DNA from 3 places in the Shigella dysenteriae genome. Region 3 is predicted to be linked to each of the others. Evidence: predicted binding sites of a transcription regulator. Region 3 holds the regulator's gene; each other region holds the start of a gene.
What was found. The regulator PhoB, encoded in region 3, activates phosphate uptake and scavenging genes when phosphate is short. The targets are predictions, from matches to a motif close to CTGTCATAAAACTGNCNNAT.
Positions count from the first base shown of each region.

Region 1 (10,525 bases), 1.3 Mb from region 3:
TCTGATGCAATTTATCTTTGGTTTCGTTCCACAATGCGGCTTTGGTCAATGCCCACTGCACGCGCTCGTCCATGTCGGCACGGGAGAGCTTCTCAAACAGACGAACGCCAAAGGCGATGTTGTCGTAGATGGACATCGGGAACGGCGTCGGTTTCTGGAACACCATGCCCACTTTCGCACGCAGCAGGGCGATATCCTGAGAGTTGGTCAGGATGTTGTCGCCATCAAGCAGAATTTCACCTTCTGCGCGCTGCTCCGGGTACAGTTCAAACATTTTGTTGAAGGTACGCAGCAGCGTCGATTTACCGCAGCCGGACGGCCCGATAAACGCCGTAACCTGGTTTTTAGCGATATCCAGGTTGATGTTTTTCAGGGCATGGAATTTGCCGTAGTAGAAGTTCAAATTACGAACCTGAATTTTACTCGGGGCAGTTTCAACCATACTCATTGCAATCTTTTCCTCATCGTGCCTGATGCACTTCGCTAATCAGGCTTACCGTAGGCCGGATCAGGCGTTCACGCCGCATCCGGCAAAGTGTTAACCGTGTTTATTCTTCGCAAAAACAACGCGCGCCAGAATGTTCAGCAGCAGTACGCACAGGGTAATAATCAACACCCCGGCCCAGGCCAGTTGCTGCCATTCAGCAAACGGGCTCATCGCAAACTTAAAGATCGTCACCGGCAGGTTGGCGATCGGCTGCATCATGTCCGTGCTCCAGAACTGGTTGGAGAGCGCGGTAAACAGCAGCGGCGCGGTTTCACCAGCAATACGGGCAATCGCCAGCAGGATACCGGTCATGATCCCGGACACCGACGCTTTCAGCGTAATCGCGGAGATCATCTTCCACTTCGGTGTACCCAGCGCATAAGCCGCTTCACGCAGGCTGTCCGGCACCAGTTTCAGCATGTTCTCGGTGGTGCGGATAACAATCGGTACCTGCAACAGCGCCAGGGCAATCACACCCGCCCAACCGGAGAAGTGCTCCATCTGCGCCACCACAATGGTGTAAACAAACAGACCAACCACAATCGACGGCGCAGAGAGCAGAATGTCGTTAATGAAGCGAATCACTTCTGCCAGCCAGGATTTACGACCATATTCCGCCAGATAAATCCCCGCCATAATGCCCAGCGGCGTACCGAATACCGTGGCCCACAAAATTAACAGCCCGCTACCCGCCAGAGCGTTCGCCAGACCACCACCTTCCGTATTGGGCGGCGGCGTCATTTCAGTAAACAGAGCCAGCGACATACCGTCGATACCGCGGGTGATGGTGGACATTAAAATCCAGATCAGCCAGAACAGACCGAAGGCCATCGTCGCCATCGAGAGCGTCAGTGCAATACGGTTCTTGAGGCGGCGACGCGCCTGCATTTTGCGGCGGGATTCCGCCAGCGCCGCAGTGGTTTGCATTTCAACCATAGCCATTAGCGTGCCCCCTCATTCTTAGCCAGGCGCATAATCATAAACTTCGATGCGGCGAGGACGATGAAGGTAATCACAAACAGGATCAGGCCCAGTTCCATCAGTGCGGCAACGTGCAGACCGGATTCCGCTTCGGCAAATTCGTTCGCCAGCGCAGAGGTGATACTGTTGCCCGGCATGTACAGCGAGGCGCTGTCGAGCTGGTAGGTGTTACCGATGATAAAGGTCACCGCCATGGTTTCACCAAGCGCGCGGCCCAGCCCCAGCATAATGCCGCCGATAACACCATTTTTGGTGAACGGAAGAACGATACGCCAGATAACCTCCCAGGTGGTGCAGCCAATACCGTAGGCCGACTCTTTCATCATCACCGGGGTTTGTTCGAACACATCGCGCATTACCGCCGCAATGTACGGAATAATCATGATGGCGAGGATCACGCCTGCCGCGAGGATACCGATACCAAATGCCGGGCCAGAGAACAGCGCGCCGACAATCGGGATATTCGACATGATATTGCCGACCGGCTCCTGGAAGTAAACGGCGAACAGCGGCGCAAAGATAAACAGGCCCCACATGCCGTAAACGATACTTGGAATGGCTGCCAGCAGCTCAATGGCGATACCCAGCGGGCGTTTCAGCCAGCCAGGCGCAAGCTCAGTCAGGAACAGGGCGATACCGAAACTCACCGGGACGGCGATCAGCAGCGCGATAAACGAAGTCACCAACGTACCGTAGATCGGCACCAGCGCCCCGTAGATATCGTTCGGCGCATCCCACTCTTTGGTCCACAGGAAAGCCAGACCAAATTTCTGAATGCTCGGCCATGAGGAGATGATCAGAGAGACAATAATGCCACCCAACATCAATAGCACAATCAGCGCCGCCAGTTTTACCAGCACGCTGAAAATTATGTCGCCCTTTTTACCCGGTGGGTTAAAAGCAGGCTTGGTTGCAGCCATAAGTTACTCTTCAGTTAAACGCGTTTACAAAGTCATTTTGTAATGCCGGATGCGGCGTAAAACACCGTACCCGGCCTGGAGTTTTATTAGTACAGCGGCTTGCCGCTACTGTCTTTAATATTGGTCTTCCACGCTGCGCGAACCTGTTCAACTACGCTATCCGGCAGGCTGGCATAATCCAGGTCGTTCGCCTGTTTAGCCCCGGTTTTGTACGCCCAGTCGAAGAATTTCAGCACTTCTGTGCCTTGTTCTGGTTTCTTCTGATCTTTGTGGATCAGAATGAACGTGGTAGAGGTAATAGGCCACGCATCTTCGCCTTTCTGGTTGGTCAGATCCTGAGCGAAGGTTTTGCTCCAGTCTGCACCTTTTGCTGCATTAGCGAAGTTTTCTTCAGTCGGCAAAACAGGTTTACCATCAGCGGAGATCAGTTTGGTGTACGCCAGGTTGTTTTGCTTCGCATAAGCATATTCAACGTAACCAATTGCACCCGGCAGACGCTGAACGAACGCAGCGATACCGTCGTTACCTTTACCACCCAGACCGATCGGCCATTTTACGGTAGAGCCAGTACCAACGTTGTTTTTCCACTCTTCATTCACTTTCGCCAGGTAGCTGGTGAAGACGAAGGAAGTCCCGGAGCCATCTGCGCGGCGTACTACAGCAATGTTCTGTGAAGGCAGTTTCAGACCCGGATTCAGTTTGGCGATGGCTTCATCATCCCACTTCTTGATTTTGCCGAGGTAGATGTCGCCGAGGGTTTTACCATCCAGCACCAGCTCGCCAGACTTCAACCCTGGAATGTTAACCGCCAGCACCACGCCGCCAATCACGGTCGGGAACTGGAACAGGCCTTCCTGAGCCAATTTTTCATCAGACAGCGGCGCGTCAGAGGCACCAAAATCAACGGTATTAGCGATAATCTGTTTTACGCCACCGGAAGAACCGATACCCTGGTAGTTAACTTTATTACCGGTTTCTTTCTGGTAAGTGTCAGCCCATTTGGCATACACCGGCGCAGGGAAGGTTGCACCTGCACCTGTCAGGCTTGCTTCTGCAAACACAGAGAAAGCACTCATCGATAAGGTCGCGGCGACAACAGTTGCGACGGTGGTACGCATAACTTTCATAATGTCTCCTGGGAGGATTCATAAAGCATTGTTTGTTGGCTACGAGAAGCAAAATAGGACAAACAGGTGACAGTTATATGTAAGGAATGTGACAGTTTGATGACACCCAAACGAAAGTTATTACTTATTGATATTAAAGGGTAAAAATATCAGCGTTTTTTCATAAAAGGAGAGGAAATATGAACGGCTGTCATAAAACAGCCGCAAAAGGTTAGTTTACAAATTCAATGGTTAAGGTCGCGGTAGCGTTAAAAACGCCGGGCTGAGGCCGGGCACCGGTAAAGCTGGCAGGTGCTGCCGAAAAAGTTACCGAACCATTTTTACGACCAAAAATGGTCGTGTTGCCCATGTCTGCGGGTAACTTTCCGTTGTTGACGCTAACTTCAGCATTCGATTTATTGTAAATTTTGATCCCGACATCGGCATTGTCTGTCGCAACCATCGTATCGTCACTGCTTCGGTTCGTCCCCGTAAAAGAAGCATCGACTTTCTGCGTACGCTCATCCCCCATCCCCGTACACTCAATACTCACTGTTTTAGTGATTTTTCGTGAAGTAATGGCTTGCCCGGCGGTAGATGAAAATTCGGACGCAGGAATAGTATCAAAATCAAAATAAATCACCTGTCCTGCATTTATCTGACAAGACTGTGGTGCGGTCAAACTGCCTGAAATTCGAACTTTTGCAATCGCCTCACCACGGGTCGTGGTGCTGGATATGTTGGCATACAGCAATGCAATATCGGTGATAGGTATTACTACCGTTCCATTTATTGAACGTTTAATACGAAATGAAATCTTCGCATCTGCTCCAGTTTTCAGGCTCACGCCAACCGCTGTAGTTTTGTTTCCCTGACAAGTGTGATCTGTTGTAGTTGCCTGGTTGGAAACATGTTCAAAAGGAACTGCCGTATACCCCGCATTTAGCACAGATATTTTTGTTCCCACATCGACATATTCGTTAAGATAGTAAAAAGCAAGACCACTTGCGGTGGTGCTATAAACCATACCGGGAGCAGGGTCTGCGGTATAATATATTTCGTGATAAGCGCCATTGCTATGTTTTGAATCACAGTTACACAGAACGCTATAATTTTCAGAAGATGTTGCATTAGCAATATCTATTAATGTATTTCCAGGCACATTGTTTGCTGCACTGACCGTTGTCAGAGGAAAATTAAGGCTTAATGTATGTGTGCCGCCTCTTGTTGCACACGTGCCATCATTTGCCGCATACCCGCACGGCAACCCTAAATGAAAGAGAATTATGCAAAATATATAATGCCATTTTTTCATGAAATTATTCCTTTTACTAACACAAGATTAGTTAGTAAATTCAATAACCAGCGTGGCTGTAGCGGTAAATCCATTATCAGGCGCTGGTTTTGCTCCCGTCAGACTGGCGGGCGCTGAATAAAACGTTACGCTACCATCGGTTTTTCCTAATCGACTAATAGCACCCATATCAGCGGGTAAGTTGCCCCCATCCACATTCACTGGACGGTCGTTCTTATCAAAAATCTTAATTCCCACATCCGGATTACTCGTCACGATCATAGTGGCATCGGCACTTCTGTTTGCCGCAATCATCGACGCACTCACCACCTCCGTGGACCTTACGTCTTCCATCCCGGTACAGGATACAGTCACTTCGGTTTTGATCTTTCTTTCGGCAATAATTGAACCCGCCGTTGAGGAGAACTCAGCGCTATTAATTTTTTGAAAATCGACATCGATGCTCTGATTTGGCGTTAACTCACAGTTCTGCGGGGCCGTTAGTTGTCCGCGAATTGTCACTTTAGAAACGGGGGTCGTTTTGGGAAAATGATCGGACATGCCCGCGTACAACCAGGCGACTTCCGTTGTGGGTATTGTCACCGTGCCAGTAATAGAATGCCGAACATAGAAAGATAATTTTGCCGAGCGCCCTGAATCCAGATTTACAGTGCTCCCATTATTACCTGCTCCACAGGTATGTTGCGGTGAGGTGGATTGGTTGGATAAGTGTTCAAAAGGAATGGCCGCATATTGGTTATTAATAATAAAAATCGTCACGCCGACCGATAAATAATCATTCAGAGCATAGTAATTTAACCCATTAAGAGTGCGCTCAAGCACAAGCCCCGGTGCGGCATCCCCCGTGTAGAAGATAGGAAAAAATGCTGTTTGTTGGCCCGGTCCGCCATGCGTGTCATCACAGTGACAGCGCACCGGGTATGTTCCAGTCGTGTTGCTCAGTGCCTCGAAAATATTGTATCCGGAGTGGTTATTCGCCGCAGCCACCGTCAGCGGACCAAATGATAAATTTGACATGTGCGTTGCGCCATCACTATTAAAACAAACGCCATCACCATTAGCGGCGAAACCATAAGGACAGCAAAGCAGCAGAATCAACCCTGATAATATTTTTTTCATTCATGCTTCCTTTAGCGACAAATCGCATCCATTTGAATCAGGCTGGTATCATCAGGTTTATGGGTGATGTGATAGGCCGCCTTACATTTTTCATCCGCAGCTTGTCCCCAACTCAATAAAAACTCGCCTTTTTCAGGCATCCCGGAGAGATACAGTTCGCCGTTATCACCGACAATCCCGGTGACTGTGCCCGTTTCGAGAGAGGCGGTTGCCATCGCGCCAAACATTATTGGTTTACCGTTGACCTGGCGGACGTTAAATAGCACGCGATAACCGACATGGGTGACAAATTCGGCTTTCACCACCGCACCGCGCGTTGGTACCAGGTTGATGACGGTGTTTTCCAGTTCAATATTGGCTTTGGAGAAATAGTCGCTGTTCAATGCCACGCGGTTTTCGTCATATGGGCTAAGCTGCGTTTTTACGGTATAACCACGCCAGTCGGTAGAAATCCCGGTGGCGTTTTCAATGGACAGGCCTTCTGCGCCCGGCGCTTTGACTAATGCCACCGTTTCGCCCAGTTCCTGCGAGAAGGTCACTCCGTCACTATGCACCAGCACGCCGCCTCTGGCGCCATAATCAAAATGTTGGGAGTCACGGCTCCAGGAATAGCTGCCATTGACCGAGCCATAAGTCCCGTCATAGGTCATTCCGGCATTGCCGCTGTAGGAGTCATCAGGAGAGTGCATCCACGATTCCTGTACGTTATAAGACAGGTTACGCCCTTCCAGCATCGTTCCGTTCAGACCGACCTGCATCGTGCTTTCATGGTGGTTGTTTTGCGTTAACGAATAGTTGACGTAGCTGTCTTCCATCCAGCCCGATAGCGGTATCGACATTGAGAACATGAAAATCTGTTCTTTGCCGAAATCATCATTGTTATCATCATGATGGTTGCCCGATGAGCGCTTGATCGAGTCCGTATAGTTCCAGGAAACGTTCCAGGAGATGTTTCGCCAGTTGTTGTTATAGCCGAACTGTAATAAACGCTCGACCTCATCGGTCTGCCAGTATTCCTGTCGACTGAATGTTAAATAAATATTGCCCCAGCCTGGCGTGAAAGATTGCGTCCAGGTGCCTTCGAAGCGGCTGCGACGGTTGCCCGTTACCCAGAAATCAGAATCGTTATCCTGTCGCGACACCCATTCATTGAGGGTGTAGAACCCCTCCGTAGAGTAGCGATAACCCACCAGACGAAAGGTGGTATTGGTGTCTTCAAAACGTTTGGAATAGAGAAAACGATACGATTGACCACTCTCATTATCGCCGTAGTCAAACTGCGAGCGGGCATGAGTCACGTCAAAAGAAATCGCGCCCAGCGCCCCCATATCTTTACCAATACCCAGCGCGGCAGAAGCGTAATCATTTGCCAGTTGTGTTCCGCCATACAAGGTTATTCCCAAAGGGAAACCGTGCATTGCTTGTAACTGCAAGACCTCAGGCGTAAAGCCGCTTTCGTCGCGCACTTCTCCAATGCTAAGGTCTACATCGGTCTGACCTTCACGCTTGAGAATGGCCAGTGAAGTAAATGGCTGAATAAAGTGCTGCTCGCTGCCATCTTCTTCTTTGATAGTGACATCGAGATCGCCGCCGCTACTGGTCGTGTTTAAGTCGGTGAGGGCAAATGCGCCCTGTGGTACGGCTGATTGATAAATAACGTAGCCGTTTTGTTTGATGATCACCGTGGCGTTAGTTTTCGCAATCCCATGTACCACTGGCGCAAAGCCGTTCTGGCTGGAGGGCAACATATCGTCATCGGTATACAGCCGCACGCCACGCACCTGTGTACTATCAAATACATCGCTTGCCGTCCAGGTATCGCCAATCATAATCTGGCTACGTAATGCCATAATGTCGCGCTGAATGTAATTACTGACGGAATGGTAGTCCACATTACCGTCATAAGAATTCAGGGTGCTGTAATTACGAAAACGCCATGCGCCTAAATTAATACCATTACGCAAATTCAGATAATAACTGTCATCGTCGTCGTCATAATTTGACCGGATGGTATGCGATGCCGAAAAATCATAATTCATCATCATGGCATTGATCCCCTGATCCCAACGGGAAGGGCTGATATAACCATTAACTGCATTGTTGAGATAAATTTGCGGAATAGTAATATTCAATGCCAGCTTACTGGCGTCCAGTAACCAGGTCGCCCCGTCGATCAGCGGAACGGGATTTACGCATGTTTTGTCATCAACATTCGCCAGAGATTTTATCGCATCAACTTTTATACCATAGGTCGCCAGTACGTTTTTTATCGCCACGTAGCATGGGTGGAGTTCAGCATCAGGGTTATCCTGGACAAATTTAACTTCCTGGCGTTCGAAGAGCATGCCGTTGATCATCACATCAACTTTGTATGTTCCCGCAGGTAAGGTATTCGAACGGTTGAACTGGTGAATATCAATATTATCCGCAGGATGATCCAGTTCCAGTAATCTGGGGTTGAACAAGCTATCCCGGGCAAAAGCAGATATGGAACAGAGCAGACATATGCCCGATGCAAGCGTAATGAAAAGATGCGAAGAGGCCATCGATATATCCTTATCCGGCGCTTAAAGGTTTTTCTTTAGTGGTTGACTAATTGCACCGTAATCATTAATAAAGCGCCAAACGAGCGATTTTCCTGCCACGCCAGCCGGAATTGGTAATGTCAATGTTTCAAAAGGGCGGATCATATTTAGCGACACGTCTTTATCATCCACCGTCACACTCATTACATTAATATGGATCGGATTTGGATTTTCGACGATGAGATTATTACCCTGCCGCGACCATTTAACATTTTTAATAGCCTGCTCAGGGATTATCTTTACCGCGGCTGGTCGCCAGAATAACTTAATTCTTGTTTTTATGGCTATCTCAAGAACATTGGTATTTTTTTTATCAAGTGAAGGAGGGATGTTTTTCACGTTCAACCAGAATACGGACTCCCGATCTTTTGGTAACTCGCCAGCCGTTTTTAAAATGCGTAATATTTTCTCTTGCTGTGGTTCAATGCGAGAAACAGGAGGTATCACTGAAAATGGCGGTTTGCTTTTATCCTCTTTATTAAATGGATCAACCCATGTCTGCAATAGATAAGGAAGGTTCGTTTCTTTATTAAAAATAGAGATTGTGGTATCAGGTTTGTCTCCATAAAAAATAACGCGAGTTCCCCCAACAACAATACCAGCCATAGCCATCGACATCTGCGTAATCAAAGTAACAGCAAAAAACAATCTAAGTAAATACATAGGCATAAATGTATCTCATAAAAATATAATAATGACGCCCTTCATTTAAGTAAAAGAGAACCATAATGGCGAGCGCCATTTTATTTAAGGTATTATGTTAAGAATGATTTATTTTATATATTCAACTGTAAACTGCGAGTCGGCGTTAGCTGTACCAGGGTCAATAGTCGTTTCCGTAGCAATATAACGAGCCATGAACTTCATGGATGCATTACCATTAGAAATCGGAGTTGATGCAGAATTTTCATATAACTTGACCTGAGTGTTATCTGCACGGTTATATAAACGAATAGCTACGCCTTTCGCTGCACTAACGGCACCCGCACCAGTATAATCCCCACTGTTATCACTCGGGCTAATACCAGCGGCAGCATCGTTAGAGTTATCCAGCGGGGTACCAATTGCCAGGTTGCCATTACCATGAGCATCTTCATTACCATCGAAACGAATTGCGGCGGACTTAAAGGTTTCCGGGCATTGAGTCAGATCGATAGAAAAAGCCGTCGGGGCAGCCACATCATCGACGCCACTAAAGGCTGTACGGTTTACTTTGCCTAAGTCAACGACCTGATCTTTAGTTTCAGGTGTGACTTCGCAAGTACTGTCAATAATTTCACCACGGAAATGGACTGTTCCATCAGCCGCCTGTAGGTGACCTGCCATAAACACAGAAGTTAACGCTAATGCTCCTACAATCATATTTGGTTTCATAAATATAACTCCATTAATTTGATATTATTCCTGTGTGTTATCCATTTATTAAATTTGGATAAACCTGATCGGTATTTGATCAGAAACCAAATAGTACTACCAATATACTTTGGCGCAAGTGGTTTTTATTTTATACATTTAGATAAATTAATTTAGGTGTTAAGCAAAACTAAATTTATATCGTTATGTGATTGCTTAAAAGAAGAGGGAATAATAAATAGATATAAATATTATTTTTATGACGAGGTGATTTTTTAATTATATCATACATCTCAAAGCAGACAATTTTTTCATATTTACATAATCTACAACTATTAATTTGCGTAGAAAATAGTCTTATTTTTAGTAAACCATACTTTCAAATTATATTTTTTGCCTATATTTGTGGAAAGACTATACATTTACAGTGATAATTTATTATCACACATTGTTACATAGTTAAATCAAATCACATATTGATGATTATTTTACAAGCGATTCTTGAATGAACAAAACGTGCTATTCATTACAAAGTACGTCAATTATGGCAATTGTTTGTCAATGATTCGAGGTATTTAATTACTACTACGGTTAAAACAAGTGTTCAACGGTGCCCCAAATAATAGCTGAAGTTAATTATCTGGAATGAGGTTAGATTA
Region 1 is NZ_CP055055.1:4,843,426-4,853,950, forward strand. Features, by position in the region: gene pstB (phosphate ABC transporter ATP-binding protein PstB) at 1-448, opposite strand, end outside; gene pstA (phosphate ABC transporter permease PstA) at 539-1,429, opposite strand; gene pstC (phosphate ABC transporter permease PstC) at 1,429-2,388, opposite strand; gene pstS (phosphate ABC transporter substrate-binding protein PstS) at 2,475-3,515, opposite strand; gene HUZ68_RS23120 (fimbrial protein) at 3,727-4,809, opposite strand; gene HUZ68_RS23125 (fimbrial protein) at 4,837-5,928, opposite strand; gene HUZ68_RS23130 (fimbria/pilus outer membrane usher protein) at 5,940-8,474, opposite strand; gene HUZ68_RS23135 (fimbrial chaperone) at 8,496-9,182, opposite strand; gene lpfA2 (long polar fimbria major subunit LpfA2) at 9,285-9,887, opposite strand.
Region 1: pstS (phosphate ABC transporter substrate-binding protein PstS) is a predicted target of PhoB. The motif match lies at 3,602-3,621, and genes of this name have one in related genera.

Region 2 (10,525 bases), 1.7 Mb from region 3:
CTGGAGAAACCAAACGGATCGACGCTTTGCAGCGAGTACCACAACGCTTCGCCCGCAGGCCAGATAAAAAAGATAACGGTGATGATGAGCTGCGGCGCGACCAGCAGATAAGGCAGCCAGCGCGAGCGGAACACCGGACGGGATGATGACATTACGGTTAATTCCTGAACTGTGCCGGATGCGCTTCGCTTATCCGGCCTACACGCGATGCCAGGTCAGATAAGCGAAACGCATCCGACATTACACTGATTAAGACTTCGTCGATTTCTCAAAGCGGCGCAGCAACTGATTTCCACGCTCAACGGCGGTATCCAGTGCCTGCTGTGGTGTCTTCTTACCGGTCCACACGCTCTCGAGCTCTTCATCCACAATCACGCGGATCTGCGGCATGTTGCCCAGACGCAGCCCTTTGGTGAACGGCAACGGCGGCTTATTCAGCATCTGACGCGTCGCGGTATCCGCCCCTGGGTTTTTCTCATAAAAGCCCTGCTCACGAGTCAAGTCATACGCCGCTTTGGTGATTGGCAGATAACCAGTTTTCTGATGCCACTCGGCAGCATTTTCTGGCTTAGCGAGGAAGTCGAGGAACTTCGCCACGCCGGTATAAGTTTCTTTATCTTTGCCCTGCATCACCCACAGGCTGGCCCCGCCGATAATGGCGTTTTGCGGTGCATCTTTCGCATCGGCGTCGTAAGGCATCATGCCTACGCCATAGTTGAATTTGGCGTACTCGCGAATATTAGCGAGAGAACCGGAAGAGGCGGTGGTCATCGCGCAATCACCGTTATAGAACTTCTCGGTGGATTCATCCTTACGCCCGACGTAGCTGAAATCGCCCTTCTTGTTCATCTCTTCGAGCATGGCGATGTGTTTCACCTGCTCCGGCTTGTTGAACTCCAGCACCGCATCCGTGCCGTCAAAGCCGTTGTTTTTGCTGGCAAACGGCAGACCGTTCCAGGCGCTAAAGTTTTCCAGTTGGATCCAGCCCTGCCAGCCGCTGGCGTAGCCGCACTTCATGCCGGAGGCTTTCAGTTTTGCAGAATAGTCCGCCAGATCCTGCCAGGTTTTCGGCGGCTGTTCCGGGTCTAATCCTGCTTTCTTGAAGGCGTCTTTGTTGTAATAGAGAACGGGGGTCGAGCTGTTGAACGGCTGGGAGAGTAAGTGGCCGGTTTTGCTGTCGGAATAGTAACCTGAAACCGTCGGCACAAACTGCGACTCATCGAATTGAATCCCCGCCTCTTTAAACACGTCATACACCGGTTTAATGGCTTTCGACGCCATCATGGTGGCGGTGCCAACTTCATAAACCTGCAAAATAGCCGGAGCGTTGCCGGTACGAAATGCGGCAATCCCCGCGCTTAAATTCTGTTCGTAGTTGCCTTTATAGGTCGGTACAATTTTGTAATCCGGGTTTTCGGCGTTAAAACGTTGGGCCAGAGAATCCACCTCTTTACCCAGTTCCCCTTCCATAGAATGCCAGAACGGAATGGTTGTCACTGCCTGTGCATTCCCCATTAACGCCAGTCCGAGCGCCAGTGCTGAAGCTGTATAATGTAACGGTTTCATCGTTTATCTCTCTTGTTGTACCGAATGCGCGAATTCACGCGTTTTATGCTCGCGGGGTAACATGACATGCTCGAATTACAGAAAAATAACTTTTTTGTTACATTTGTAAGATAGTAAGGTGTCAGAAAGATGACAAGGCGGTGACGGTACGGGTAAGGGAAAATGGGAGATGGGGCACGGATATCCCGAGAATGCACTGAAAAGAGGCGATTAACGGCCAGCTAATCGCCAGAACTCCTTACCATGAAGAGCAAAAATGGCAGCAAATTCTGCGTCCAGTTTTGCTGCCCGATGAGAGCTACATTTTTCAATTTTAACAAAAGATTGCCGCGACACTGGTCTAACGGCAAAGAAGATTTTCATTGCACCACACTCTGCTTCAGCCGCTCATTGGCGGTCTTAATCCATTCCCGGTGGTGTTTTCTATAATGAGGTCTTGAGCGTTTAGCCGTATCAACCACGGCAACATACTGCTCGTTGGCTTCACGTAACCGACTCATTTTCGCCAACATTTCCGCATAGTAAATACGCGCCTGCGGGCCGGGGTAATAAGAAATCAATACTTCAAACTCGCTTTCCGCATCAGCGTATTTTTCTTGTGCGGCTAACGTTCTGGCAAATAACAAATGCCCGTCTGCCGACTGAAAATCAGGGTTATAACGCATCACATCTTCCAGCGTCTGCTGACAGGCGGCGAACTCCTGAATAGCAAACTGTGCCTGCGCCAGGCTTAGCATCATTGCCGCTTCATGGGCGAATATCCCGCTTAACGCCTGCTGATAATGGGGAACAGCTTCGTGATAACGCCCCAGACGCGCCAGTTCATTAGCCAACGCATAATGGTTTTGATTCGTCTCGGCAATCGCCAGTTCTTCGGTTAATTTGCGCAGGTGGCGCTCAGGGTTTAGTTTGTCCTGCAGGCGCATCAGCAAAGTATGCCCGTGACGGTCAGCGCCCGTTTCAGGCAGCATCACTATGACGAAATACGCCACGCAGCCAATCACCGGAAAACAGAAAATGATAAAAATCCAGTACCGCTCTTGTCCGGTACGGTAAGCGTGAATACAGCAAAGCAGTTCAAGCATGACAACAACGGCATAATGCATGGGAGGGAACCTTTCCGTGGCAAATAAGTGGTCTGGTTTTAATCCTCCCGGTCAGTTGAAACAAGTCTGTATACGGACGAATAACCCGGCAGAACTTAGCTGCCGGGTTATTGATAATTTACCCGCCTAAATACGCACTTCTCACTGCTTCGTTCGCCAGTAGCGCATCACCAGTATCGGAGAGCACTACATGGCCGTTTTCCAGCACGTAGCCGCGATCAGCGAGCTTCAGCGCCTGGTTAGCGTTCTGCTCGACGAGGAAGATAGTCATCCCCTGCTCGCGCAGCTGCTCGATGGTGTCGAAAATTTGCTGGATGATAATCGGCGCAAGACCGAGCGATGGCTCATCAAGCAACAACAAACGCGGGTTGCTCATCAGCGCGCGACCAATCGCCAGCATCTGCTGTTCACCGCCGGACATGGTGCCTGCCCGCTGAACACGGCGCTCATGCAGACGCGGGAACAGTTCATACACCCACTTTATGCGCTCCTGGAACTGGTCGCGTTCGGCAAAGAAGCCGCCCATCGCCAGGTTCTCTTCCACCGTCATCCGCGAGAAGACGCGACGCCCTTCCGGGACAATCGCTACCGCTTCGCGCATGATTTTCGCCGTCTGCCAGTCGGTAATGTCTTTATCATCAAACACAATTCGCCCGCTGGTGGCGCGTGGATCGCCGCATAATGTGCCAAGCAAGGTGGTTTTCCCCGCCCCGTTCGCGCCAATGAGGGTGACAATCTCGCCCTGATTGATATGCAGGCTCACCTCATGCAGCGCCTGGATTTTGCCGTAGTGGGCGCTGACTTTGTCAAAGGACAACATGACTTTTTCCATCTTATGCCTCACCTAAATAGGCACGGATCACGTCCGGGTTATTACGGATTTGCTCCGGCGTACCGTTTGCCAGCGGCGTCCCCTGATTGACCACGTAAATTCGGTCCGAAATTCCCATCACCAGCTTCATATCGTGTTCAATCAACAAGATAGTGGTGTTGTGATGATTGCGCAGTTCGGCAATCAGCTCATCCAGCTCTTTCGTTTCTTTCGGGTTAAGACCTGCCGCAGGTTCGTCGAGCATTAAAATCTCCGGCTGCGTCACCATGCAGCGGGCGATCTCCAGACGGCGCTGGTCACCGTAGGCCAGGTTGCTCGCCTGGCGGTTGGCGTGTTCCAGCAAACCAATGCGCTCAAGCCAGATGGCGGCGCGGTCGAGCGCTTCGCTCTGGGCGCGACGGAAAGAAGGCGTTTTCAACAGGCCAGAGAACAGCCCGGTTTTCAGTTGCTGATGCTGCGCCACCAGCAGGTTTTCAATTACCGTCATTTCACGGAACAGACGCACATGCTGGAAGGTGCGCACCACGCCCATGCGGGCGATTTGCTGCCCCGGCAAACCCTCCAGATGCTGATCGCGCAGTAAAATAGTGCCGCCGGTGGGTTTGTAGAATCCGGTCAGGCAGTTAAAGACCGTGGTTTTTCCGGCACCGTTAGGACCGATTAACGAGACGATCTCCTGCGGGTACAGTTCAAGATTGACGTTGTTCACTGCCAGCAGGCCGCCGAAGCGCATCATCAGGCCGTTAACAGATAATAATGGCTGACTCATGCCTGCTCTCCTTTCGCTGCGCCGTTTTTCAGCTTGAGTTGCGGGCGCGTCATGGGCAGCAAGCCCTGCGGACGCCAGATCATCATCAGCACCATCAAACCACCGAGCATTAACATGCTGTATTCGTTGAAATCACGCATCAACTCGCGCGACACCACCAGCAAAATTGCCGCCAGAATCACCGCAAATTGCGAGCCCATACCGCCGAGCACCACTATCGCCAGTACAAAGGCTGATTCAGCAAAGGTGAAGGATTCCGGGCTGACAAAGCCCTGACGCGCCGCAAACAGCGTTCCGGCAAAACCCGCAAACGCGGCGCTGATGGTAAAGGCGGTCAGCTTGATACGACGCGGGCTTAAGCCCAGCGAACGGCAGGCGATTTCGTCTTCACGCAACGCTTCCCAGGCGCGACCCAGCGGCATCCGCAGCAGGCGGTTAATGACAAACAGGCTTAATACCACCAGCAGCAACGCCACCAGGTAGAGGAAGATAACGCGATCGGAGGGATCGTATTTCAGGCCAAAGAAATTACTGAACGTGTCCCAGCCGCCTTCACGGGCGGTACGGCTGAACTCGAGGCCGAAGAAAGTCGGTTTCGGGATCTGACTGATACCATTCGGGCCGCCGGTAATTTCGGTGTTATTGAGCAGCAATATGCGCACAATTTCGCCGAAACCGAGGGTAACGATCGCCAGATAGTCGCCGCGCAGGCGCAGCACCGGAAAACCGAGCAGGAAGCCCGCCGCCGCTGCCATTAACCCGGCAATCGGCAGACAGGTCCAGAAGCCCAGGCCGTAATAGTGATTGAGCAGCGCAAAGGTGTAAGCGCCGATGGCGTAAAAGCCGCCGTAACCCAGCACCAGCAGGCCAGAAAGCCCTACCACCACGTTCAGCCCGAGGCCGAGGATAATGTAGATCATGGTCAAGGTGGCGATATCCACCGTCCCGCGTGAAACCATAAACGGCCACGCCACCGCAAGCACCAGCAGCGCCACGAGAAACAGCTTTTGCCTCACCGTGGAGCCATCAATCGCGGGCAGAATAAACTTCGGTCCGGAAACGCTTTTCAACCCTTTCTGGAAAGCCGGGCGCAAAAGCTGGAAGAAAAAGACCACCGCCGTGCCGATAAACACCCACTGCCAACGGACATCTGAAGCCGTGTCGACCACCAGTTTGGTGCCATCCAGCTCCAGTTGTACGCCCATAAAGACGCCCGCCAGCACAAAAAACATGGCGGCAGAGAGCAACGCCATTGCAATATGCATCGGTTTCATACTTTCTCTACCTCCGGGCGACCCAGAATACCGGTCGGCATCACCAGCAGCACCAGAATCAGCAGGGCGAATGAGACCACATCTTTATATTCCGTACTCAGATAGGCAGAAGAGAGCGCCTCCGCAATCCCCAGAATCAGCCCGCCAATCATCGCTCCCGGAATGCTGCCAATCCCACCAAGCACCGCAGCGGTAAAGGCTTTCATCCCGGCCATAAAGCCGATATAGGGGTTAATGACGCCGTAGAACTGACCGAGCAGTACGCCCGCCACCGCTGCCATCGCCGCGCCAATCACAAAGGTCAGCGCAATCACCCGGTCAGTGTTAATGCCAAGCAGGCTCGCCATTTTCAGATCTTCCGCGCAGGCACGACAGGCGCGCCCCATGCGGGAATAGCGAATGAAAATCGTCAGCGCCAGCATGGCGAGGAAGGTGACAATCCAGATCACCGCCTGCATGGTGGTAATAGAGGCAGAGAAGTTTTCGCTATGACCCACTACCCACTGACCATTAAACAAGCTGGGCAGCGCCACGTCGCGCGAACCTTCAGTCAGGCTGACGTAGTTTTGCAGGAAGATGGACATACCGATTGCCGAGATGAGTGCAATCAGGCGCTTAGAGTTACGCACCGGGCGGTAAGCCACCCGTTCGATACTCCAGCCGTAGGCGCTGGCAATGACGATTGCGCCGACGAATCCCGCCGCTACCAGCAGCCAGCCGGTATCAATGCCCATCATCATCAGTGCGGCGATGATCATAAATGAGACGTAGCTGCCGATCATGTAAACCTCGCCGTGGGCGAAGTTGATCATGCCGATAATGCCGTAAACCATGGTGTAGCCGATGGCAATCAGCGCGTAAGTACTGCCCAGCGTGACGCCGTTAAACATCTGCTGCAAGAAATACAAAAACTGCTCAGACATAAGGTAACCTTTCTAAACCCGCCCGCATTTCACGGGCGGTGGGATTTTCACTTGGCTGCCGTGGATGAACCGTCGGCGTGCCACTGGAAGACACCAAAATCAAATCCCTTAAGATCGCCTTTTTCATCCCAGTTCAGCGGCCCAATCACGGTGTTTGCACCGTTAGCTTTTAAATCTTTCACCAGCGCCAGCGGCTCATCGCTGCCGGTACGCTCAAGGGCAGTTGCCAGAGATTGCACCGCCGCGTAGGTGATCCAGACATAAGGCCCGGACGGATCTTTCTTGTCTGCTTTCAGCGCATCAACGATGCCCTGGTTTGCCGGATCCTGGTCATAGCGTTTTGGCATAGTGACCAACATGCCTTCGGCGGCATCACCGGCAATGTTCGACAACGACGCATTACCCACACCTTCCGGCCCCATAAACTGGGTTTTCAGGCCAACGGAACGGGCCTGGCGCAGCATCTGCCCCATTTCCGGGTAGTAACCGCCGTAGTAAACGAAGTCGATGTTTTCTTTTTTCAGGCGGGCGATCAGCGCGGAGAAATCTTTCTCCCCGGCGGTAATACCGTCGAAGAAGACGACGTTGGCGTTAGCCGCTTTCAGCCCGTCCTGCACCGAACGCGCCAGCCCTTCGCCATACTGTTGTTTGTCGTGAATGATGGCGATGCGCTGAGGCTTCACCGTCTCAAGAATGTATTTTGCCGCCGTTGGCCCCTGGGAAGAGTCCAGCCCGGCAGTACGCATAATGTGTTGATAACCGCGTTGGGTCAGCTCCGGGTTGGTCGCTCCCGGCGAGATCATCAGAATACCTTCGTCTTCATAGATATCTGACGCAGGCTGGGTAGAAGAAGAACACAGATGACCAATAACGTATTTAATGCCGTCATTAACGATTTTGTTGGCGACCGCAACGGCTTGTTTCGGGTCGCAGGCGTCGTCATATTCCACGCCAACCAGCTTATCGCCTTTAATTCCCCCTTTGGCATTAATGTCTTTAATCGCCTGACGCGCGCCGTTAAATTCCATATCGCCCCACTGGGCAATCGGGCCGGACATCGCGCCGACAACGGCAACTTTAATATCGTCGGCTAAAGCGGTGTGTGAAATTGCCAGTGCAATCATCCCTGCGATGATAGTTTTCGCATTCCGTTTCATAGTCAAAAATCCCCATTCGTGATGTTGTGTTGCTTTGTTTTTATGTGTTAACAAATCAGACTGTTCTTTTTTTATACTGCACTGTTTTTGCCTGTCTGATTAAGGGTTTAGCGCAGTATTTTGTGATAATAGCGATTAAAGTCCCTATTTTTCAGTCGATTAAGAACAGATAATATTCTGAATTTATTGATAGATAAACAGAAAAAAGTGCCTTTGTCAGCATAAAATAACGGCACAAAGGGCGGAATAATTCACTACCATTCAGGGGATTATGCTGGGTATTTTTCATTCTCTAATGTTTTAACTTTGTAATTATTGCTGTTAAAAAATTAATCACCTGCCAAAAGAAATAAAAAAGAGAAAGCCTCCGATTAAATTATTTCGCTACACTGGTTCCACTTTTGTGATTTACACGGGTTACCCATGAAGCTGACCATCATTCGATTAGAAAAATTTAGCGACCAGGACCGGATTGACCTGCAAAAGATCTGGCCGGAGTATTCCCCTTCCTCTTTACAGGTTGACGATAACCACCGCATCTACGCCGCACGTTTCAACGAGCGCCTGCTTGCTGCTGTACGCGTAACCTTGAGCGGCACCGGGGGGGCACTGGATTCTCTGCGCGTGCGGGAAGTCACCCGACGTCGCGGCGTGGGGCAATATCTGCTGGAAGAGGTGTTAAGTGATAATGCCAGCGTTTCATCCTGGTGGATGGCGGATGCAGGCGTAGAAGATCGCGGTGTGATGACGGCGTTTATGCAGGCACTGGGATTTACGGCACAGCAGGGCGGCTGGGAGAAGCGTTAATCGTCAAGTTTGATTTCAAAAGTGATGACCAACGAGAAATTGCCTGATGCGCTACGCTTATCAGGCCTACAATGTGTGCTGCAATTTACTGATTTCTTTGGATCTTGTAGGCCGGATAAGGCGTTTACGCCGCATCCGGCATGAAGCAACGTACTCGATATTAGCAATTTGGCGGCAACCCAAAGTTGCCGATTAATGATTACTTCGCATCGGTCGCCGTGCCGTTGGCGTGCCAGTCAAATACACCGAACTCAAAGCCTTTCAGGTCACCTTTCTCATCCCACGTCAGCGGACCCATCACGGTATCAACCGAGTTCGCTTTCAGGTATTTGGCGATCTCAGCCGGATCGTCAGACTGATTCAGGCCCGCCTGCAAAGATTGCAGCGCGGCGTAGGTGGTCCAGACGAATGCGCCGCTTGGGTCCTGTTTTTTCGCTTTGATCGCATCAACAATGGGTTTGTTCGCCGGAACCTGATCGTAGTTCTTCGGCTTGGTCACCAGCAGCCCTTCCGCTGATTCGCCCGCAATGTTAGACAGCGAGACGTTAGCCACGCCTTCCGGCCCCATAAACTGAGTTTTCAACCCTGCCGCGCGTGCCTGACGCAGGATTTGCCCCATTTCCGGGTGATAACCGCCGTAGTAAACGAAGTCGATATTCTCTTTTTTCAGACGCGCCACCAGCGTTGAGAAATCTTTTTCCCCGGCGGTGATACCATCAAAGAACACCACGTTAGCATTGCCTTTCTTCAGGCCGTCCTGCACCGCTCGCGCCAGACCTTCGCCGTATTGCTGTTTGTCGTGAACGATAGCAATACGCTGCGGTTTCACTTTCTCAAGAATATATTTCGCCGCCGTCGGCCCCTGGTCGGAGTCCAGGCCGGTGGTGCGCAGGATCAGCTGATAGCCACGGGCGGTCAGCTCCGGCGCGGTTGCCGCTGGGGTGATCATTAAAATGCCTTCGTCTTCGTAGATGTCAGACGCAGGCTGCGTTGATGAAGAACAGAGGTGACCAATCACATATTTAATGCCGTCGTTAACGACTTTGTTCGCCACCGCAACCGCCTGTTTCGGGTCACAGGCATCGTCATATTTTACGATTTGCAGTTTGTTGCCTTTAATGCCGCCTTTAGCGTTGATATCCGCAACCGCCTGCTCTGCGCCGGTAAACTCCTGGTCACCGTACTGCGCAACCGGACCGGACATTGCGCCCACGACCGCAACTTTAATATCTTCCGCCAGAGCCATATTGCTGAATGCCAGCGCGATACATCCTGCCAGTAACGCTTTACCCTTTATATTCATCCTGAGAATCCCCATTCTTCTGGTTATTACGTGTGTTGTGGTGTTGTGATTCAGCACTTTATTTCGTTTTATGCATGACTACCCGTGCTTTAGCAGCATACTCTGCTAAAACATACCCCATTTTTATGATATTGGAATAGCTATTTTGACAGTTTATTAACAATCTGCGTGGGGATTGGCGTTTTGCCGGAAGGGGAAATTGATTATTGCAGAGGCCCAAAAAAACAAAAACCCCGGACTCTCATCCAGGGTTCTCTGCTTAATAGCGGAAATTACGCTTCAATGGCGGCGCGAAGTTTTTTCATCGCGTTCTTTTCCAGCTGGCGCACACGCTCAGCGGAAACACCGTAACGGTCAGCCAGTTCCTGCAACGTGGACTTGTTGTCTTCGTCCAGCCAGCGCGCGCGGATGATGTCCTGGCTACGCTCGTCCAGACCTTGCATCGCGTCGGTCAGGCGGTTTGCCGCCTGCTCTTCCCAGTTATCATCTTCAATGCCGTCGGCAAAGTTAGATGATTTATCCTGCAGATAGAGCACCGGTGCCATCGGCTGGCTGTCGGAATCGTCGTCGGAAGACAGGTCAAAGGTCATGTCCTGTGCCGCCATACGTGATTCCATCTCACGTACGTCTTTGCTGGTTACGCCCAGTTCACGGGCCACCATTTCGACTTCATCCTGGTTAAACCAGCCCAAACGCTGCTTGGTTTTACGCAGGTTGAAGAACAGTTTGCGCTGCGCTTTGGTGGTCGCAACTTTGACGATACGCCAGTTACGCAGAACGTATTCGTG
Region 2 is NZ_CP055055.1:4,479,642-4,490,166, forward strand. Features, by position in the region: gene ugpA (sn-glycerol-3-phosphate ABC transporter permease UgpA) at 1-152, opposite strand, end outside; gene ugpB (sn-glycerol-3-phosphate ABC transporter substrate-binding protein UgpB) at 250-1,566, opposite strand; gene HUZ68_RS21465 (tetratricopeptide repeat protein) at 1,926-2,672, opposite strand; gene livF (high-affinity branched-chain amino acid ABC transporter ATP-binding protein LivF) at 2,791-3,504, opposite strand; gene livG (high-affinity branched-chain amino acid ABC transporter ATP-binding protein LivG) at 3,506-4,273, opposite strand; gene livM (branched chain amino acid ABC transporter permease LivM) at 4,270-5,547, opposite strand; gene livH (high-affinity branched-chain amino acid ABC transporter permease LivH) at 5,544-6,470, opposite strand; gene livK (high-affinity branched-chain amino acid ABC transporter substrate-binding protein LivK) at 6,518-7,627, opposite strand; gene panM (aspartate 1-decarboxylase autocleavage activator PanM) at 8,051-8,434, shown strand; gene livJ (branched chain amino acid ABC transporter substrate-binding protein LivJ) at 8,634-9,737, opposite strand; gene rpoH (RNA polymerase sigma factor RpoH) at 10,010-10,525, opposite strand, start outside.
Region 2: ugpB (sn-glycerol-3-phosphate ABC transporter substrate-binding protein UgpB) is a predicted target of PhoB. The motif match lies at 1,683-1,702, and genes of this name have one in related genera.

Region 3 (10,525 bases):
GCGACCAGGCGCTGACGCAGTGGGCGTTGCTCGGCATGTTGCGCCAGGGCGCTAGCAACTTCATCGGCGGTTAACGTCAACGTGATCGCCGCAAGCGCATTAAGTTTTTGCTCTGCATGGGTTAACTGTTGCTGCCATTGCCGCAGATGCTCGCGATCGCTGGTTTGTTGGGAGAACTGCGCACGCCAACCCGCCAGTTCGTTGTTCCACTGACGGAAGCGGTCGTGTTCCTGTAGCCAGGCATTCAGACTTTGTTGCTGCTGCTGTAATTCTGCTGACTGCTTCGCCGCGTGGTGGCGAATGCTCGCGCGAAGCGCCATTGTGCTCTGTAAGCGAGTATTTACTTCTTCAATCTGCTGGCGAGTATGCGCCAGCGCCGCGCTGTGTTCTGCGATGCGTTCCCAGTGTGGACGAAGATTTCGTGCCGGTTGTGCCAGACTGAGCGCCGCCAGTTGAGGTTGCGCTTTTTCTTCTTCGGCTAACGCCTGTTGCAAGGCCTGTTGACGGCGGCTGGCTTCTTGCTGCAATTCGTCCAGACGCGTTAACCAGTTTAGTGATTGTTGTTCTTGCTGCTGCGCGGTAAGTAACTGTTTTTCTTCGTCAGTAAGTACCTGCAAACTCGCTGTCAGCGATTGCACTTGTTCCGGCGTGAGCAACGCGACGCCGCTGGCCTGCGCTTGCAGCTTCTCCAGCTCAGTGCGGGCCGATTTGTGCTGCTCAAAAACCATCGCCGAGATTTGCCCGTAGATTTCAGTGCCGGTTAACTCCTCGAGCAATTCCGCGCGTTCTTTGGGTTTGGCATTCAGGAAGGCAGCAAATTGCCCCTGCGAAAGCAGCATCGAACGGGTGAAGCGCCCGTAATCCAGTCCGGTTAACGTCGCCGTCAGTTCCAGCTTATCTTTCACTTTGTCGGCGAGAATTTTGCCATCGGCGCAGCGCGCCAGCTCTACGCGTGGCACCTGCAAATTACCGTCGGGTTGGTTACGCGCCCGATTCTGGCTCCAGAACGCGCGATACGCTTCACCTTTCACTTCAAACTCCACCTCCGCCAGACATTCGGCGGTATCGCGGGTCATGAGATCATTTTGCGATTGTGAAACGTTAGAGAGACGCGGAGTTTCGTGATACAGCGCCAGACAAATGGCGTCCAGCAGGGTGGTTTTCCCCGCACCGGTTGGGCCGGTAATGGCAAACAGCCCGTTGCTGGCGAACGGCTCGCGGGTGAAATCAATCTTCCATTCGCCTTTTAATGAGTTCAGGTTTTTCAGGCGCAGGCTGAGAATTTTCATGCTTCGTGTTCTCCGGCGAGGGTATGCAACGTCGTGGTGAAAAGATGCTGCAGACGTTGCTGCTGCGACTCATCCAGTTCTTCCAGTGCCAGACGGCGATTGAACACCTCTTCGACGCTGAGTTCGCTGAGGGTTTCACGCTGTTGGCTGGCTAACACACGCTCGCGCTGTTCACGACTCCGGCGTACCAGTAATACTTCAACAGGCAATGATTCGGTTAATGTCTGGATTTTGCGCTGAATATCATGCAGATACTCATCAGTAGTGATTTCGATATCCAGCCAGACAGGCGGCTCCTGCGATACATCGCGCCACTGTTCCAGCTGTGCGGTAATCGACGCCAGATCGCCTTTCAGCACTGCCATGGGTTGCGTTACCGGTACGTTCAGGTTTTCCACGCTCTCTAATTTGCCGTTTGAAAATGTCACCAGATGGACATATTTACTCTTTCCGCATTCATCAAAACTCAGTGGAATGGGGGAGCCGCAATAGCGAATATGTTCCATGCCGCCAATAATCTGTGCGCGGTGAATATGCCCGAGCGCGATGTAGTCGGCTGGTGGAAAGTTTTGTGCCGGAAACGCGTCCAGCGTGCCAATATAAATGTCACGCACGGCGTCACTTTTACTGGCCCCCACGGTCGTTAAATGTCCCGTGGCGATGATGGGCAGAGGCTGATCGCCGCGCAGTTTGCAGGCATCGGCATAGTGTTGTTGATAATAATCAGTAATAGCTGCCAGCAAATGCTGCTGTTTTTCAATTCCGTTAAGCCCCGCCTGGCTGGTAATAATGTCACGCGGACGTAAAAACGGTATGGGACACAGCACTGCGCCTGGCGTCCCGTCGCGACGAGGCAAGATTTGCGGCGCATGTCCGGCGCTGGCGACCACGGTCGTATTGAGGAACGCCATGATATCGCGCGATTCATTCAGCGTGGCGACCGAGTCATGGTTTCCTGCCAGTACCACCAGATGACAGCCAGTTTGCTGTAAATTGACAACAAAACGGTTGTATAACGTGCGGGCGTAACTGGGCGGCGAGCCGGTATCGAAAACATCACCGGCAACAATAATCGCATCCACCTGATGGGTTTGTGCTGTCTCCAGCAGCCAGTCAAGAAAAGCCTGATGTTCAGCTTCGCGGCTTTTACTATAGAAGTTCTGGCCGAGATGCCAGTCTGAGGTGTGAAGGATGCGCATAACGGTTCCCTGGCGAAAAAGCATGGGCGCGATTATACCCAAACAGATGTGCCATTTGCTTTTTTCTGCGCCACGGAAATCAATAACCTGAAGATATGTGCGACGAGCTTTTCATAAATCTGTCATAAATCTGACGCATAATGACGTCGCATTAATGATCGCAACCTATTTATTACAACAGGGCAAATCATGGCGAGACGTATTCTGGTCGTAGAAGATGAAGCTCCAATTCGCGAAATGGTCTGCTTCGTGCTCGAACAAAATGGCTTTCAGCCGGTCGAAGCGGAAGATTATGACAGTGCTGTGAATCAACTGAATGAACCCTGGCCGGATTTAATTCTCCTTGACTGGATGTTACCTGGCGGCTCCGGTATCCAGTTCATCAAACACCTCAAGCGCGAGTCGATGACCCGGGATATTCCAGTGGTGATGTTGACCGCCAGAGGGGAAGAAGAAGATCGCGTGCGCGGCCTTGAAACCGGCGCGGATGACTATATCACCAAGCCGTTTTCGCCGAAGGAGCTGGTGGCGCGAATCAAAGCGGTAATGCGCCGTATTTCGCCAATGGCGGTGGAAGAGGTGATTGAGATGCAGGGATTAAGTCTCGACCCGACATCTCACCGGGTGATGGCGGGCGGAGAGCCGCTGGAGATGGGGCCGACAGAATTTAAACTGCTGCACTTTTTTATGACGCATCCTGAGCGCGTGTACAGCCGCGAGCAGCTGTTAAACCACGTCTGGGGAACTAACGTGTATGTGGAAGACCGCACGGTCGATGTCCACATTCGTCGCCTGCGTAAAGCACTGGAGCCCGGCGGGCATGACCGCATGGTGCAGACCGTGCGCGGTACAGGATATCGTTTTTCAACCCGCTTTTAACGCCTTGCTCATCGGACGCAGAGCAGGGCTTATGATTTCTTAACTGGAGTATCTTACGTGCTGGAACGGCTGTCGTGGAAAAGGCTGGTGCTGGAGCTGCTACTTTGCTGCCTCCCGGTTTTCATCCTGGGTGCATTTTTTGGTTACCTGCCCTGGTTTTTGCTGGCATCGGTAACGGGACTGCTTATCTGGCATTTCTGGAATTTATTGCGCCTTTCATGGTGGCTGTGGGTGGATCGTAGTATGACCCCGCCACCGGGGCGTGGTAGCTGGGAACCGCTACTATACGGCTTACACCAGATGCAGCTGCGAAATAAAAAACGCCGCCGTGAACTGGGCAATCTGATTAAACGCTTTCGTAGCGGCGCGGAGTCGCTGCCCGACGCAGTGGTGCTGACCACGGAAGAGGGCGGTATTTTCTGGTGTAACGGTCTGGCGCAACAGATTCTTGGTTTGCGCTGGCCGGAAGATAACGGGCAGAACATCCTTAACCTGCTGCGTTACCCGGAGTTTACGCAATATCTGAAAACGCGTGATTTTTCTCGCCCGCTCAATCTGGTGCTCAACACCGGGCGGCATCTGGAAATTCGCGTCATGCCTTATACCCACAAACAGTTGCTGATGGTGGCGCGTGATGTCACGCAAATGCATCAACTGGAAGGGGCGCGGCGCAACTTTTTCGCCAACGTAAGCCATGAGTTACGCACGCCATTGACCGTGTTACAGGGTTACCTGGAGATGATGGATGAGCAACCGTTGGAAGGCGCGGTACGTGAAAAAGCGTTGCACACCATGCGCGAGCAGACCCAGCGGATGGAAGGGCTGGTGAAGCAATTGCTGACGCTGTCGAAAATTGAAGCCGCGCCGACGCATTTGCTCAATGAAAAGGTTGATGTGCCGATGATGCTGCGCGTTGTTGAGCGCGAGGCTCAGACTCTGAGTCAGAAAAAACAGACATTTACCTTTGAGATAGATAACGGCCTCAAGGTGTCTGGCAACGAAGATCAGCTACGCAGTGCGATTTCGAACCTGGTCTATAACGCCGTGAATCATACGCCGGAAGGCACGCATATCACCGTACGCTGGCAGCGAGTGCCGCACGGTGCCGAATTTAGCGTTGAAGATAACGGACCGGGCATTGCACCGGAGCATATTCCGCGCCTGACCGAGCGTTTTTATCGCGTTGATAAAGCGCGTTCCCGGCAAACCGGCGGTAGCGGATTAGGGTTAGCGATCGTGAAACATGCGGTGAATCATCACGAAAGTCGCCTGAATATTGAGAGTACAGTAGGAAAAGGAACACGTTTCAGTTTTGTTATCCCGGAACGTTTAATTGCCAAAAACAGCGATTAATCCGCCTTTGTCATCTTTTATTGCCATAAGCCAGCCGATGCTGGCTTATTTTCTTTGCAGTCAAAATACGGGCGCTAGATTTTACAACGGTTGGTGATTTTTTGTTCGCATGATTAGCCATGTCTTTTTCACGGAAATAGTGTTTTATACTGGTTGGTGATTTCTTATCGCTATATACCTCTGGTTTTTAGATCCCTCCTTGCTTTAAAACGTTATAAGCGTTTAAATTGCGCTTCAGGTGCTGTCATACTGACTGCATTCACGCGGTAAATCGAAAAACTATTCTTCGCCGCGCCTGGTTGGGAGTATTTCCCGCTAAAATTGTTTAAATATACCGCTGTATCATCCCCAGGGATTGGCACAAAAATTTAACGTTACAACACCACATCCACAGGCAGTATGATTTATGACCCATCAATTAAGATCGCGCGATATCATCGCTCTGGGCTTTATGACATTTGCGTTGTTCGTCGGCGCAGGTAACATTATTTTCCCTCCAATGGTCGGCTTACAGGCAGGCGAACACGTCTGGACTGCGGCATTCGGCTTCCTTATTACTGCCGTTGGTCTGCCGGTATTAACGGTAGTGGCGCTGGCAAAAGTTGGCGGCGGTGTTGACAGCCTCAGCACGCCAATCGGTAAAGTCGCTGGCGTGCTGCTGGCAACGGTTTGTTACCTGGCTGTGGGGCCGCTTTTCGCTACGCCGCGTACAGCTACCGTTTCTTTTGAAGTGGGCATTGCGCCGCTGACGGGTGATTCCGCACTGCCGCTGTTTATCTACAGCCTGGTTTATTTCGCTATCGTTATTCTGGTTTCTCTCTATCCGGGCAAACTGCTGGATACCGTGGGCAACTTCCTTGCGCCGCTGAAAATTATCGCGCTGGTTATCCTGTCCGTTGCCGCGATTGTCTGGCCGGCGGGTTCTATCAGCACGGCGACTGAGGCTTATCAAAACGCTGCGTTTTCTAACGGCTTCGTTAACGGCTATCTGACCATGGATACGCTGGGCGCAATGGTGTTTGGTATCGTTATTGTTAACGCGGCGCGTTCTCGTGGCGTTACCGAAGCGCGTCTGCTGACCCGTTATACCGTCTGGGCTGGCCTGATGGCGGGTGTTGGTCTGACTCTGCTGTACCTGGCGCTGTTCCGTCTGGGTTCAGACAGCGCGTCGCTGGTCGATCAGTCTGCAAACGGCGCTGCTATTCTGCATGCTTACGTTCAGCACACCTTTGGCGGCGGCGGTAGCTTCCTGCTGGCGGCGTTAATCTTCATCGCCTGCCTGGTAACGGCAGTTGGCCTGACCTGTGCTTGTGCAGAATTCTTTGCCCAGTACGTACCGCTCTCTTATCGTACGCTGGTGTTTATCCTCGGCGGCTTCTCGATGGTGGTTTCTAACCTCGGCTTAAGCCAGCTGATCCAGATCTCCGTACCGGTGCTGACCGCTATTTATCCGCCGTGTATCGCACTGGTTGTATTAAGTTTTACACGCTCATGGTGGCATAATTCGTCCCGCGTGATTGCTCCGCCGATGTTTATCAGCCTGCTTTTTGGTATTCTCGACGGGATCAAAGCATCTGCATTCAGCGATATCTTACCGTCCTGGGCGCAGCGTTTACCGCTGGCCGAACAAGGTCTGGCGTGGTTAATGCCAACAGTGGTGATGGTGGTTCTGGCCATTATCTGGGATCGCGCGGCAGGTCGTCAGGTGACCTCCAGCGCTCACTAAATCACTGAACATTTGTTTTAACCACGGGGCTGCGATGCCCCGTGGTTTTTTATTGTGTTGATGGGTTAGGAATTGATGGAAAGTAAGAACAAGCTAAAGCGTGGGCTAAGTACCCGCCACATACGCTTTATGGCACTGGGTTCAGCAATTGGCACCGGGCTGTTTTACGGTTCGGCAGACGCCATCAAAATGGCCGGTCCGAGCGTGTTGTTGGCCTATATTATCGGTGGTATCGCGGCGTATATCATTATGCGTGCGCTGGGGGAAATGTCGGTACATAACCCGGCCGCCAGCTCTTTCTCGCGTTATGCGCAGGAAAACCTCGGCCCGCTGGCAGGTTACATTACCGGCTGGACCTACTGCTTTGAAATCCTTATTGTCGCCATCGCCGATGTGACCGCTTTTGGTATCTATATGGGTGTCTGGTTCCCGACGGTGCCGCACTGGATTTGGGTACTGAGCGTGGTGCTGATCATTTGCGCCGTAAACCTGATGAGCGTGAAGGTATTCGGTGAGCTGGAATTCTGGTTCTCGTTCTTTAAAGTCGCCACTATCATCATCATGATTGTCGCCGGTTTCGGCATCATCATCTGGGGGATTGGCAACGGCGGGCAACCGACCGGTATTCATAACCTGTGGAGCAACGGCGGCTTCTTCAGTAACGGCTGGCTTGGGATGGTGATGTCGTTGCAAATGGTGATGTTTGCTTACGGTGGGATCGAAATTATCGGGATTACCGCCGGTGAAGCGAAAGATCCTGAGAAATCGATACCGCGTGCGATTAACTCCGTGCCGATGCGTATTCTGGTGTTCTACGTCGGTACGCTGTTCGTCATTATGTCTATCTACCCGTGGAATCAGGTTGGCACTGCCGGTAGCCCGTTCGTGCTGACGTTCCAGCATATGGGCATTACCTTTGCCGCCAGCATTCTTAACTTTGTTGTGCTGACTGCTTCGCTGTCGGCAATTAACAGTGACGTATTTGGCGTAGGCCGTATGCTCCACGGTATGGCAGAGCAGGGCAGCGCACCGAAAATTTTCAGCAAAACGTCGCGTCGCGGTATTCCGTGGGTTACGGTGCTGGTGATGACTACCGCGCTATTGTTTGCGGTGTATCTGAACTACATCATGCCGGAAAACGTCTTCCTGGTGATCGCTTCGCTGGCAACCTTCGCCACGGTATGGGTGTGGATTATGATCCTGCTGTCGCAAATTGCCTTCCGTCGCCGTTTGCCGCCAGAAGAAGTTAAGGCGCTGAAATTTAAAGTGCCGGGTGGGGTAGCAACGACCATCGGCGGGCTGATTTTCCTGCTCTTTATTATCGGGTTGATTGGTTATCACCCGGATACGCGTATCTCGCTGTATGTCGGTTTCGCGTGGATTGTTGTGCTGTTGATTGGCTGGATGTTTAAACGCCGCCACGATCGTCAGCTGGCTGAAAACCAGTAATCCTTGCGTTCTGTAAGCCGGTTCAGGAGGAAATCCTGATCCGGCTATTCCGAAAGTTATCCGCCCCCGTCCTCCTCCCCCAAATATCCTTCAGATGATGAGTGATCCTGCATTAGGCTATGGCAAGGTGATCAGATTTTCATCACAGGGGAATTATGATGTTAAATGCATGGCACCTGCCGGTGCCCCCATTTGTTAAACAAAGCAAAGATCAACTGCTCATTACACTGTGGCTGACGGGCGAAGACCCACCGCAGCGCATTATGCTGCGTACAGAACACGATAACGAAGAAATGTCAGTACCGATGCATAAGCAGCGCAGTCAGCCGCAGCCTGGTGTCACCGCATGGCGGGCGGCGATCGATCTCTCCAGCGGACAACCTCGGCGGCGTTATAGTTTCAAATTGCTATGGCACGATCGCCAGCGTTGGTTTACACCGCAGGGCTTCAGCCGAATGCCGCCAGCACGACTGGAGCAGTTTGCCATCGATGTACCGGATATCGGCCCACAATGGGCTGCGGATCAGATTTTTTATCAGATCCTCCCTGATCGTTTCGCCCGTAGCCTTCCTCGTGAAGCTGAACAGGATCATGTCTATTACCATCACGCAGCCGGACAAGAGATCATATTGCGTGACTGGGATGAACCGGTCACGGCGCAGGCGGGCGGATCAACGTTCTATGGCGGCGATCTGGACGGGATAAGCGAAAAACTGCCGTATCTGAAAAAACTTGGCGTGACGGCGTTGTATCTCAATCCGGTGTTTAAAGCTCCCAGCGTACATAAATACGATACCGAGGATTATCGCCATGTCGATCCGCAGTTTGGCGGTGATGGGGCGTTGCTGCGTTTGCGACACAATACGCAGCAGCTGGGAATGCGGCTGGTGCTGGACGGCGTGTTTAACCACAGTGGCGATTCCCATGCCTGGTTTGACAGGCACAATCGTGGCACGGGGGGAGCTTGTCACAACCCCGAATCGCCCTGGCGCGACTGGTACTCGTTTAGTGATGATGGCACGGCGCTCGACTGGCTTGGCTATGCCAGCTTGCCGAAGCTGGATTATCAGTCGGAAAGTCTGGTGAATGAAATTTATCGCGGGGAAGACAGTATTGTCCGCCACTGGCTGAAAGCGCCGTGGAATATGGACGGCTGGCGGCTGGATGTGGTGCATATGCTGGGGGAAGCGGGTGGGGCGCGCAATAATTTGCAGCACGTTGCCGGGATCACCGAAGCGGCGAAAGAAACCCAGCCAGAAGCGTATATAGTTGGAGAGCATTTTGGCGATGCACGGCAATGGTTACAGGCCGATGTGGAAGATGCCGCCATGAACTATCGCGGCTTCACATTCCCGTTGTGGGGATTTCTTGCCAATACCGACATCTCTTACGATCCGCAGCAAATTGACGCTCAAACCTGTATGGCCTGGATGGATAATTACCGCGCAGGGCTTTCTCATCAACAGCAATTACGTATGTTTAATCAGCTCGACAGCCACGATACTGCGCGATTTAAAACGCTGCTCGGTCGGGATGTTGCGCGCCTGCCCCTGGCGGTGGTCTGGCTGTTCACCTGGCCTGGTGTACCGTGCATTTATTACGGTGATGAAGTGGGACTGGATGGTAAAAACGATCCGTTTTGCCGTAAACCGTTTCCCTGGCAGGTGGAAAAGCAGGATACGGCGTTATTCGCGCTGTACCAGCGAATGATTGTGCTGCGTAAGAAAAGTCAGGCGCTGCGTCGTGGCGGCTGTCAGGTGCTGTATGCGGAAGATAACGTGGTGGTATTTGTCCGCGTGCTGAATCAGCAGCGTGTACTGGTGGCAATTAACCGTGGCGAAGCCTGTGAAGTGGTGCTACCCGCGTCACCGTTTCTTAATGTCGTGCAATGGCAACGCAAAGAAGGCCATGGGCAACTGACAGACGGGATTCTGGCTTTGCCTGCCATTTCGGCTACGGTGTGGATGAACTAAAGCATCTGTTTTATTTGTTACGTCGTTAGTCACCAGCCCTGACACTACGCAGCGCAAAAAAGCTGCTCAATGTCAGGGCTGAATTTGTTAAATATTTGTCCCGATCGATATGAGCGATTTTTGGTATTCTTTGCCCATGATGTTATGTACAACATGCTCCAGGATAACCCTGTAGTGGAGCAAAGATATGACAATTTCAAATTCGAATTTATTAAAACCGTTTATTACTGGTTCTAAGTTGCTACCTTTTAAGGATGATGTCTTTTCTAAAACAGAAGAACAATTTAAAAAAAGCCCCCATGGCAAATCGCTTTTCATTTCCGGAAATGAAAACTTAGTAAACATTTCAGCGGAAAAAATCGATGAAATAAAAAATAGCAAAAATTTCTTTTCAAACATTGTAAATATAATAATTTTACTCATTAAGCATCCTGATAAAATTCTGCCTATTCTTCATGGTTGTCCTGCAGAGTCCATCGAATTCATTAAGAATGCGAAACGAACGGGGCAATGGTCATATGAGATGACTGATAAGTACGGGCAGAGTATTGAAGTGTCCTATATTTTCACTGATACCATAGATAATAAATCTGATGGAAAATTATGCTTAAAAATCTGTAACTCCTGCAACCAAAATGATTCTAGTACACGGTGATG
Region 3 is NZ_CP055055.1:1,103,135-1,113,659, forward strand. Features, by position in the region: gene sbcC (exonuclease subunit SbcC) at 1-1,289, opposite strand, end outside; gene sbcD (exonuclease subunit SbcD) at 1,286-2,488, opposite strand; gene phoB (phosphate response regulator transcription factor PhoB) at 2,678-3,367, shown strand; gene phoR (phosphate regulon sensor histidine kinase PhoR) at 3,425-4,720, shown strand; gene brnQ (branched-chain amino acid transporter carrier protein BrnQ) at 5,127-6,446, shown strand; gene proY (proline-specific permease ProY) at 6,522-7,895, shown strand; gene malZ (maltodextrin glucosidase) at 8,051-9,868, shown strand; partial or broken gene HUZ68_RS05290 (hypothetical protein) at 10,056-10,517, shown strand.